Regions from separate parts of the Rhodospirillum sp. A1_3_36 genome, predicted to be linked through region 1. Evidence: predicted binding sites of a transcription regulator. Region 1 holds the regulator's gene; the other holds the start of a gene.

Region 1 (5,651 bases):
ACTGGCAGGCCCGAACGGCACACCTGCTGAGCTTGGCGCAGGCGCAGGGCGAGATCGCACCACATCACGACCCTGAGGCCCTGGCCGAGACCTTCTGGATCGGTTGGGAAGGGGCTGTTCTGCGCGCCAAACTGGAGCTGCGCCCCAATGCCCTGCGCCGCTTTACGAGCACCTTCCTCCGTCTGATTGAAAATGACACAGCACAAATCTGAAAGGACACGAAGATGAAGGCGATCCTGATTGAAAAGCCCGATGAGACGCAGAACGTTTCGGTGAAAGACATTTCCGACGAGCAGCTGCCCGAGGGGGACGTTCTGGTTGAAGTCGCTTACTCGACGATGAATTACAAAGACGCGCTGGCCATCACCGGTGCCTCCCCTGTCGTTCGCCGATTTCCAATGGTGCCCGGCATCGACTTCTCCGGCACCGTCATTGAAAGCCACAACCCGGCTTTCAAGCCCGGCGACCGGGTCGTGCTCAACGGCTGGGGCGTGGGCGAAACCCATTGGGGCGGGCTAGCTGAACGCGCAAGGGTCAAGGGCGATTGGCTGGTGCCGCTGCCCGAGGCGATCGATCTGCGGCAGGCGGCAGCGATTGGCACGGCGGGTTACACGGCGATGCTCTGCGTGCTGGCGCTGGAACGGCAAGGGGTAACGCCGGACAAGGGTGAGATCGTGGTCAGCGGCGCAGCGGGCGGCGTCGGCAGCGTCGCAACGGCGCTTCTGGCGGCAAAAGGGTATCACGTTGTGGCCGTAACCGGCCGCGCCTCCGAGACGGATTACCTGCACGGGCTCGGGGCGACGTCAGTCATCGACCGCGCGGAGCTAACCGGAAAACCCCGCGCTCTGGCCAAGGAGCGCTGGGCTGGGGGGATCGATGTCGCTGGCAGCACTGTGCTGGCGAACATGCTTTCGATGATCAAATATCGCGGTGTCGTCGCGACCTGCGGTCTGGCGGCCGGCATGGATCTGCCCGCTTCTGTCGCGCCTTTTATCCTGCGCGGCGTGACGCTTTCCGGAGTCGACAGTGTCATGTGCCCCAAGCCGGACCGGCTTGAGGCTTGGTCGCGGCTGGCTGGCGATCTCGACCTCGACAAGCTTGAGGAGATGATCACCGAACTGCCCTTCGACGAGGTCATCGCCACCGCGCCGAAATTCCTCGATGGCGCCGTGCGGGGCCGCATCGTCGTTCCAGTCTCCCCTTGAGACCTGCATGGACCAACTGTCCGCAACACAGGCGCTCTAGATCAGCTTGAAACAAGCTGGCCCACGGTATACGCCAGTGTCTCGTCTATTTTGGGCGATTGCCCAAACCCATTTGGGGGCAAATGCCCCCAAACCCCCCTTTTTTTTGGCCTGGGGTCTGGGGCCTTTCGGCCCCAGTGGGGGACGGGGCAAAGCCCCGTAACGGGAAAACGCCCCCTGTCGTGTAGCGTGAGGCTGGCCCCAGCCTCATGCTACAATGGCATTTTGATCCAAGGCATAACCCGCAGCGCGGACGGTGCGGATCAGATCCATGTCTTCATCGCTGTTCAGCGCCTTACGCAAACGCCGGATGTGGACATCCACGGTCCGCGGCTCCACATAGATGTCCGGCCCCCAAACCGCGTTCAGAAGCTCTTCGCGGGAGAAGACCGCGCCAGGGTTCTGCATCAGGAATTGCAGCAGGCGGAACTCGGTGGGCCCCAGGTGGATATAGCGGCCTCCCCGGGTCACCCGATGGGCCCCCAGGTCCATGACCACATCTGCGTAGTTCAAGCTGCCCTTGGTGTTGCTCGGCTGCGACCGACGCAGCAGCGCCTTTACCCGAGCGAGCAATTCGGGCATGGAGAAAGGCTTGGACATATAGTCGTCCGCCCCGGTGTTCAGACCACGGATCCGGTCACTTTCCTCGCCCCGTGCGGTCAGCATCAGGATCGGCAGGTCCCGGGTGCGGGGCTTGCGCCGCAACTGTCGACAGACCTCAATCCCAGACATGACCGGCAGCATCCAATCCAGGATCATCACATCTGGCTGGGCCTCGGCCACCAGGGTCATGGCTTCTTCGCCATCCATGGCTTCCACCACGCGATACCCCTCCTTCTCCAGATTATACCGCAGCAGGGTGACCAGGGAGGCCTCGTCCTCGACGATCATCACTTGTGGTTTCATTGGCTCAGCTCACGATATCCCAGACGTCGGGTCCGGGGGGGTGGAGGCAAAATTTCCGGCTTCCCGTCCCTTAGGCCGAGTGGCCCGCAGGGGCTTACCGGAAACAAGATAATGGATATTCTCGCAAATATTCGTCGCGTGGTCCCCGATCCGCTCGATATTCTTGGCAATGAACATCAGATGGGTACAGGCGGTGATATTGCGCGGATCCTCCATCATGTAGGTCAGAAGCTCGCGGAAGAGCGAGGTGTACAGTTCGTCCACCTCCTCGTCGCGGGACCAGGCATCGACGGCCTTGTCCAAATCGCGTTCCACATAGGCATCAAGGGTATCATTGACGATATCTTGCACCAATCGCGCCATCCGCGGAACAGTCGCCACCGGCTTGACCACGGGAAGTTGGTTCAGCACCAAGGCGCGCTTGCCCACATTCGAGGCGTAGTCTCCGATCCGCTCCAGGTCCGAGGCGATCTTGAAGGCGCCGACAATGTTGCGCAGATCGTCGGCCATCGGCTGGCGCAGGGCAAGCAGACGCACCGCCCGATCGTTGATTTCCTGCTCCATGGCATCAATACGCGCATCGGAACTGACCACGCGGGAGGCCAGATCGTTGTCCCGGCGGATCAACGCCTGGATGGCGTTGACCATTTGGGCTTCCGCCAATCCTCCCATGCGCAACACGGTCTTGACGAGCATCTTCAGCTCCTCGTCATAGGACCGCACCGTATGTTCCGTAGGCATGGGGTTTCTCCTCGTCCTCCCAACCGTTGGTTGGACAGAATGACGGCGCGTGGTGTCCGTCACCACCCGCCGTCAATAATAGTGCGCCCGTTCCGGTCTTAACCGAAGCGGCCCGTGATATACCCCTGGGTCAGATTATGCTGGGGATTGGTGAAGATCGTTTCCGTATCCCCGCATTCGATCAGGCGCCCCAAGTGAAAGAACGCCGTCCGCTGGGACACGCGCGCGGCCTGCTGCATGGAATGGGTGACGATCACAATGGTGAAGTTCGTCCGCAGTTCATCGATCAACTCCTCGATCTTCGCCGTGGCGATGGGATCAAGGGCCGAACAAGGTTCGTCCATCAGAATGACTTCCGGCGAGACGGCAATGGCCCGGGCGATGCACAGGCGCTGCTGTTGCCCACCGGACAAGCCCGTGCCCGGCGCGTCCAGGCGGTCTTTGACCTCTTCCCACAGACCAGCCCGCACCAGAGAGGACTGAACGATATCGTCCAGCTCCGCCTTGCCCGTGGCCGTGCCGTGGATGCGTGGACCATAGGCGATGTTCTCATAAATCGACTTTGGGAAGGGATTGGGCTTCTGGAAAACCATGCCAACCCGGGCCCGCAGTTCCACCACATCGATCTTGCGATCGTAGATATCTTCCTCGTCCAGACGGATATCACCGCTCACCCGACAAATGTCGATGGTGTCGTTCATCCGGTTCAGGCAGCGCAAGAAGGTCGATTTACCGCAGCCCGACGGACCAATAAAGGCCGTGACTTCCTGGGCGACGATGTCCAGTCCCACATCTTTGATGGCATGCTTTTCGCCATAATGGACGTTGGCATTGGTGGCGGACACCTTGACCGGACGGTCGCTGATGCGCGGATGTCCCGCTGTTCCCTCAAAGGGCTGATTTTGGTCAGTCATGGGTCTTTACCACTTCCGTTCGAATTTCTTGCGCAGGACGACGGCGGCGGCGTTCATGAACACCAAGAACGCCAGGAGGATCATGATGGCCGCAGAGGTCCGTTCCACGAAGGCCCGTTCCGCACTATCGGCCCAAAGGTAAATCTGCACCGGCATCACCGTCGCGGGCGACATGGGACCGGCAGGAACGTCGGCGATGAAGGCCACCATACCGATCATCAACAGGGGCGCCGTTTCGCCGAGGGCCTGGGCCATGCCAATGATGGTGCCCGTCAGCATCCCCGGCATGGCCAGAGGAAGGACATGGTGCACGATCATCTGCATCTTCGAGGCCCCAACCCCCAAGGCCGCTTCCCGGATGGACGGAGGAACGGACTTCAGGGCTGCGCGGCTGGCAATGATGATCGTCGGTAAGGTCATCAGAGTCAGCACCAGACCTCCCACCACAGGCGCAGAGCGCGGCATGCCGAAGATGTTCAAGAAGACAGCCAGACCCAACAGGCCGAAAACGATGGACGGAACCGCCGCCAGGTTATTGATGTTCACTTCGATCAAGTCCGTGAACCAATTCTGGGGGGCGTATTCTTCCAGGTAGACCGCCGCAGCAACACCGATGGGGAAGGAAAGCGCAAGCGTAATCAACAGGGTATAGAAAGACCCGACGACCGCACCCAAGATACCAGCCAGTTCCGGCTGGCGGCTGTCCGCATTGGTGAACAGACGTGTATTGAAGGTTGTGGAAATCATCCCCCGATCCTTCAGCCGTTCAAACCAGGCGATCTGCTTGTCGTTGAGGCGACGCTCGTGCTCGGCAGAGCTTTTGTCGATCTTTCCCTTGTTGAGCATGTCGTAGTCCGAGGAGACAGGCACGGTCAACTTAATCCGCTGCCCGATCAGGGAGGGATTCTCCAGGACAAGGCGGCGCGCTTCGTAGGTGGCGCCATCGGAAACGATCCCCAACAACGCCCGTTTGTCCTGGCGGGAAGTCACATCCGGGAACAGTTCCTTCATCGCCTGACTGATCAGTTTCCGATAGTTGGCTGATGCCAAAACCGCCGGATCCCGATTGCCCTTTGGGTCCAGGTCCTGGGGATAGAGCGTCACTTCCAAGGTTATTTCAGTCGCGGTAAAAGCGCCCACCCCGCTTCCAAAAATGGTTACGAACAGGGTCAGCAGCATGACCAGGGCAATCAGGATGGCACCTAAGCCGTACAGCCGGAAGCGCTTCTCCGCCCGATACCGGCGCGCCAAGCCAGCCCGTACGAGTTCCGTATTATTGGTTGTCATCTGTCTTCCTCTTTGCCGTCCCCGCGCTGGAGAGCCGGTCGACGCGTCAACATATCGAAACAATCCGGGACCTTGTCCCAGAACCTCTCCCCGAAGCCGGAAGCTCCGGGAACCACCAGGACCGGCTTAGTCGTACTGCTCGCGGTATTTGCGAACCACATGCAAGGCCACCACGTTCAACAGCAAGGTGATGAAGAACAGCACCAAACCAAGGGCGAAGGCCGCCAAAGTCTTCGGGCTGTCAAATTCCTGGTCTCCCACCAGCAGGGTCACGATCTGCACGGTCACCGTGGTCACCGCAGCGAAGGGATTGGCGGTCAGGTTGGCCGCGAGACCGGCAGCCATCACCACGATCATGGTCTCGCCTATGGCCCGGGAGGCGGCAAGCAGGATGCCACCAACGATGCCCGGCAAGGCCGCGGGGAAGACCACCTTGCGGATGGTTTCGCTCTTGGTGGCCCCCAAACCGTAGGACCCTTCCCGCATGGCTTGGGGCACGGCGGTGATCACGTCATCGGAAAGCGAGGACACAAAGGGAATGATCATGATGCCCATGACC
Region 2 (5,651 bases), on a different contig from region 1:
AAGACGCCGATGTGGGCCGCTTCCTGCGCCTGTTCACCGAGATACCCCTGGATGAAGTGGCTCGCCTGGAAGCCCTGGGCGGCTCGGAAATCAACGAAGCGAAAAAGATCCTCGCCCATTTGGCCACCAGCCTTGCCCATGGGGAAGCGGCCGCCCTGGCCGCGGCCGAGACGGCAAAGACCGTGTTCGAACAGGGCGGCGCCGGAGGGGACCTGCCCACCGTGGAGGTTTCCCTGGCCGACTTGAAGGCTGGCCTGTCGCTGGTGGACATGATGCGGGCGACGGGCTTGGCCAAGAGCGGCAAGGATGTCAAACGACTCGTCGCCGAAAAGGGAGCGAAGGTCAACGACGACATCGTAACCGACCCCACCCTCTCGTTGACGGAAGCCAACCTGAAAGATGGCGCCATCAAACTGAGCGCAGGCAAGAAGCGCCATGCCATGGTCAAGCCGATATAGGGGCAAGAAAGCCATTGTCGTTCCGGCAGTACCATTGATTGACCCCATGATTCCCCCGGCGAGAGTGCTATAGTTGCCTCTGCCTTCCCGGTCGGCAGGACGAAAAGCCGGAGAATCATGGTGCAATCAACCCTAAAGAACAGTTTCGCGCAGGGCCTGCGCTCCACCCTAAGCAGAAGGCTGACCCTGGCCGTCTTTATGGGTATGGTTTTCATTGAGATCCTCATGCTTGTCCCGTCCTATCTCAGCCGGGAAAAGGATATGGTTTCAGAATTGGTGTCCCTGGGCGAAGCCCTGGGGAAAACGGCCATCGCTCTGCCGCTTTCCGACATCATCGACTGGCACCCCCGCCTCGCCGCGCTTGTGGAAAGCAATCACATTCTTGGCGCCGCACTGGCCCTGAACGGCAAGCCCCTGGCTATCGCGGGTGACCCACCCTCAATCATGACCAAGCCGGGGATCAGACGGATTGGATTGGGGACGTTGGGTCGCATCGATCTGGCCATAGCCTTACGCGAAACCCCGGATCCACCCCGTCTCCTTATCCTGCGCCTGGACGCAGGGGAGATCCCGGCGGCCATGCAGGCCTATGTGGGGCGCATGGTTGGGATGATTGTCCTCATCGCCGCCTTCGTTACCTTGGTGACCATGACCGTGATCGGTCGCCTGGTCCTCTTGCCCTTGATGGACCTGCGCCAAGTGCTGGGCGATTTGCGCCCCAATGGGACTGGGGGGGGGACTGCGGGGGGGACTGCGGGGGAGACTGGGGGTGACGGCCCAGGGAAGAGAGTGAACGTCCCGCCGCGACACCTCCTCCGGAATGACGAGTTAGGCGACGTTTTCCGGGCCGTGGAAGACACCCGTGACCGGGTCACGGCCAGCATGGCGGAAGTCGAAGCGCTGGCCCGTTTTCCCGGAGAAAACCCGAACCCCGTGATGCGATGCCGTTTCGACGGCACACTCCTCTATGCCAACGACGCGGCCCGCGAGCAGAAGGGCTTCCTGGACGAAGCCGGGCTGCCCAACCGGATTATCACTGACTTGGTGGGCTCCACCGCTGCGGGAGGCACAATCCGGAGCTCGGAAGCCGCCTTTGGACAGAGGATCCACACCATTCAAGCAGTTCCCGTCCCGCTTGGGGGCTACGTCAACATCTATGCCTCTGACGTCACGGCCCAGGTCCGGGCGGAACGGGAGCTGCGCTCCCTCAATGAATCCCTTGAGGACGTGATCCGCAGCCGCACCAAGGATTTAACCTCCAAAGAAGCCCGCCTGAGCAGCATCATCGACACCATGGTGGACGGTTTGATCGTCATCGACCAAACGGGCCGAATCGAGACCTTCAACCTCGCAGCCCAGGAGATCTTTGGATACACGGAAGCAGAAATTATAGGCCAGCCCGTCACCATTCTCATGACCGGAGAGGACGTGGCCAACCATCCAAAACATCTCACCCGATATCTGTCACTTGGAACATCGGAGATCATGAATAGGAGCCGCCAAGTGGACGCGCGTCGAAAGGACGGGTCCCGCTTCCCCATGTCCCTGGCCATCAGCGAAGTTGGCGGGACGGATGAGCGGGGTCAACGGCTTTTCACGGCAGTCATGCGGGACATTTCCGACCAGATCAAGCGGGAGCAAGAGCTGCGCGGAGCCATAGAATTGGCGGAAACGGCCAATCAGGCGAAGACCGACTTCCTGGCGACCATGAGCCATGAATTGCGCACCCCCCTGAACGGGGTCATCGGCATGGCCGAATTGCTCCTGGATACCCCCCTGGACCGAGCTCAGACAAAATATGCCAAGACCATTACGGAGTCTGCCCTGGCCCTTTTGGCAATCATCAATGATATCCTGGACCTTTCCAAGATAGAGGCCGGGCGCCTGGAGCTGGAGCGATTGGCCTTCAACCCCGCCACCCTCGTGGACAGCGTCCGCAGCCTATTGGACGGAAAAGCGAGGGAAAAAGGTGTCAACGTCTTGCAGGTCTTGCCCGCTGCCCCCCTGCCCCAGGTTATGGGCGACGAAGGGCGTTTGCGCCAAGTCCTGTTGAACCTGGCCAGCAATGGGGTAAAATTTACCAATACGGGGTCAGTGACCTTGCGGCTGATCCGACAGGACGCCGATCGGTACCGATTCGAGGTTCAAGACACGGGAATCGGCATTGCCCAAACCGACCACGACCGGTTGTTCCAAAATTTTTCCCAAGCCTCCCCCTCCACCGCCCGCCGATATGGCGGCAGCGGCCTCGGTTTGGCCATCTGCAAGCGCCTTGTCACCCTCATGGGCGGGGAGATGGGCTTTGACAGCTGGCCCGGGGCAGGAAGCCTCTTTTGGTTCGAATTACAACTGGAGGAGGCGCGCAGTGAATCGCGGAAGGAGATCGCTGAAAACCTGGTCGATCAACCAACCACCCTGGATGTCCTGGTCGTCGAAGACAACGAGATCAACCGGCAAGTCGCCGAAGGATTGCTTGGAAAGCTTGGCCACCGGGTCACTTGCGTATTCAATGGACAGGAAGCCGTCACTATCCTTGACCAAAAAATCTTCGATATCGTTTTCATGGATGTACAAATGCCGGAAATGGACGGGTACGAGGCCACCCGCCAGATTCGGCTGAAATCCGGCCCTGCGGCACGCCTGCCCATCGTGGCCATGACGGCAAATGCCACCAAAAGCGATGTGGAGGCTGCCATGCTCAGCGGCATGGATGGCTATCTGTCCAAACCCGTGACCCGAGCCAGATTGACCGAAGCCTTGGCGAAACATACCAATAGAAGTCAAAAAGAAGTATCTGACTCTCCCTGATCCCGTTCCAGGCCACCCAAAATATTACATCTTGTTTGCATTTTTGCTTCACTTTTATGACAGAGTCTCCCAAGACTGCCCGCGCGGCGCACCGCCATCCGAACCGCGAGCCACGTTGAGGAGTCCATGTCCGCCGATCCCACCCCCCCGAACCTGAAGAAGCTCCATAAGGATCTCAAACGGTTCTCCGCCATTGAATCTGCCCTCACCGTCACGGGACGTCCGGCCATCGGCCTGGGTCTGGGCGTCCTGTTCCTGGGATTGGTCTGGGTCTTTACCGCGACCACATTCGGGGAAAGTCCCGGGCGCAGCTACCTGATCCTTTCGGCTGTGGTCGGCAGCTATATGGCCCTGAACATCGGCGCCAATGACGTCGCCAACAACATGGGGCCCGCAGTCGGATCCCGCGCCCTGACCATGGCGGGGGCTCTGTTGATCGCCGCCACCTGCGAGGCGGCGGGTGCGATCCTGGCCGGGGGCGACGTGGTCTCGACCATCTCCAAGGGGATCATTGATCCGGCCATGGTTGCCGACCCGACCACATTCACCCGGATTATGATTTCCGCTCTGTTGGCCGCAGCCCTTTGGATCAACCTCGCCACTATCTTGAACGCCCCGGTATCCACCACCCATGCCATTGTCGGCGGGGTCATGGGCGGAGGAATAGCCGCAGCGGGTTTCGGCGTGGTCAGCTGGCCGACCATGGGTGCCATCGCCGCAAGCTGGGTGATTTCTCCGATCCTGGGCGGCATCGTCGCTGCGATGATTCTGTACTTCGTAAAGCGGGCCATTCTGTTCCAGGAGGACCGCGTCACGGCGGCCCGCAAATGGATTCCCCTGTTGATGGGCGTCATGGCTGGCGCCTTTGGCATGTACCTGGTCACCAAGGGACTGAAGCATATCTTCAAGCCCGCCCCTTGGGTGCCTCCCTTTATCGGTTTGGCTCTTTTCTTCGGCACCTGGGCCTTGATGCGGCCCGTCATCCGACGCAAGACCATCGGTCTGGAAAACCGGCGCAAGGCCGTGAGTGGATTGTTCACCCATGCCTTGATCTTTTCCTCTGCCCTGTTGTCCTTCGCCCATGGGGCCAATGACGTCGCCAACGCCGTCGGCCCCCTGGCCGCCATCGTCAATGCCCTGAACGGGGGTGGCGTGTCCTCTGCGGTCGTCTTGCCGCCCTGGATCCTGGTGGTGGGCGCTGCGGGTATTTCCGCAGGCCTGTTCCTTTTCGGCCCCAAGCTGATCCGAACCGTGGGCGAGAAGATCACCAAGCTGGACCAAGCCAGGGCGTTCTGCGTCGCCCTCTCTGCGGCCATCACCGTTTTGGCTGCCTCCTGGCTGGGCCTGCCGGTCAGTTCCACCCATATTGCCGTGGGGGCAATCTTCGGCGTTGGCTTCTTGCGGGAATATCTTGTCAACCGCACACCGGTTCTTGCCCTGGCCCGGGCGGCAGGCAAAGTCCGCCCGGATACCCATCCGGCCCTTGCCCGCAAACTGGAAAAGCGGCGCTTGGTGCGGCGACAGCATATGTCGACCATCGCTGCGGCCTGGATCGTCACGGTTCCGATGGCGGCCCTGCTATCGGCTGGGTTATATCTTCTGCTGTCCCAGTTTCCAGAGTGAGCCCCTGCCCATGATCCCACGCAGCACGATCAGAACCGCCACCACCACCGCCCTTGCCCTTTTCTTGGTGGCTCTGGTGGCGGAGAGCCCCCTCCGGGCGGAGGCGTCGGTACGGGATCAGGCCTTGATCGTCGGCTCCTCCTCCGTCTTCCCCCTCGCCACTGCCGTGGCCGAGCGGGTTTCGCGCATGTCCGACTTCAAGGCTCCCCTGGTGGAAGCCACGGGAACGGGCGGTGGCTTTGCCCAGTTCTGCGCAGGGATTGGGTTGGAGACACCGGACGTGGTCACCGCGTCCCGCCCCATCACCGAGGAAGAGCGTACCCTCTGCACCAATAACGAGGTCACCGACATCCAGGAGGTCTTTCTGGGCCGGGGAGCCATCGTTCTAGCCCGCTCTTGGAACACCAATTTCGGCAACCTGACCCGGCGGGAGCTGTGGCTGGCCCTGGCCGACCATATTCCCCAGGACTGGAAGGCCGTGGCCAACCCCAATGCCCTGTGGTCGGATGTATCCCCTCACTTGCCCGCCTTGCCCATCAAAGTCTATGGTCCCCCGCCGACCTCCGGCACCCGGGACGTCCTGGCTGATATTGTGATGGAGCCGGGTTGCCGATCCTTCCCCATGGCCCGGGACCTCCCCTCGGACAAGCAAACCGCCCTCTGCCGTCATTTCCGTGAAGACTCCGCTTATGTGGAAGCGGGCGAGGATGATGAAATGCTGGTCCGACGGCTCGTCAACGACCCCAAGGCCTTGGGCTTCAT

The links. The regulator PhoB, encoded in region 1, activates phosphate uptake and scavenging genes when phosphate is short. The targets are predictions, from matches to a motif close to TNTCATAAAACTGTCA.
Region 2: ACLIRY_RS11075 (inorganic phosphate transporter) is a predicted target of PhoB. The motif match lies at 3,313-3,328, and genes of this name have one in related genera.

The regions. Positions count from the first base shown of each region.
Region 1 covers NZ_JBLAVB010000003.1:156,936-162,586, reverse strand. Annotated here, with positions in the region: gene ACLIRY_RS08345 (TetR/AcrR family transcriptional regulator) at 1-212, shown strand, start outside; gene ACLIRY_RS08340 (MDR family oxidoreductase) at 225-1,205, shown strand; gene phoB (phosphate regulon transcriptional regulator PhoB) at 1,452-2,150, opposite strand; gene phoU (phosphate signaling complex protein PhoU) at 2,160-2,891, opposite strand; gene pstB (phosphate ABC transporter ATP-binding protein PstB) at 2,990-3,805, opposite strand; gene pstA (phosphate ABC transporter permease PstA) at 3,812-5,092, opposite strand; gene pstC (phosphate ABC transporter permease subunit PstC) at 5,219-5,651, opposite strand, start outside.
Region 2 covers NZ_JBLAVB010000004.1:131,044-136,694, forward strand. Annotated here, with positions in the region: gene tyrS (tyrosine--tRNA ligase) at 1-458, shown strand, start outside; gene ACLIRY_RS11070 (ATP-binding protein) at 576-3,266, shown strand; gene ACLIRY_RS11075 (inorganic phosphate transporter) at 3,393-4,889, shown strand; gene ACLIRY_RS11080 (substrate-binding domain-containing protein) at 4,900-5,651, shown strand, end outside.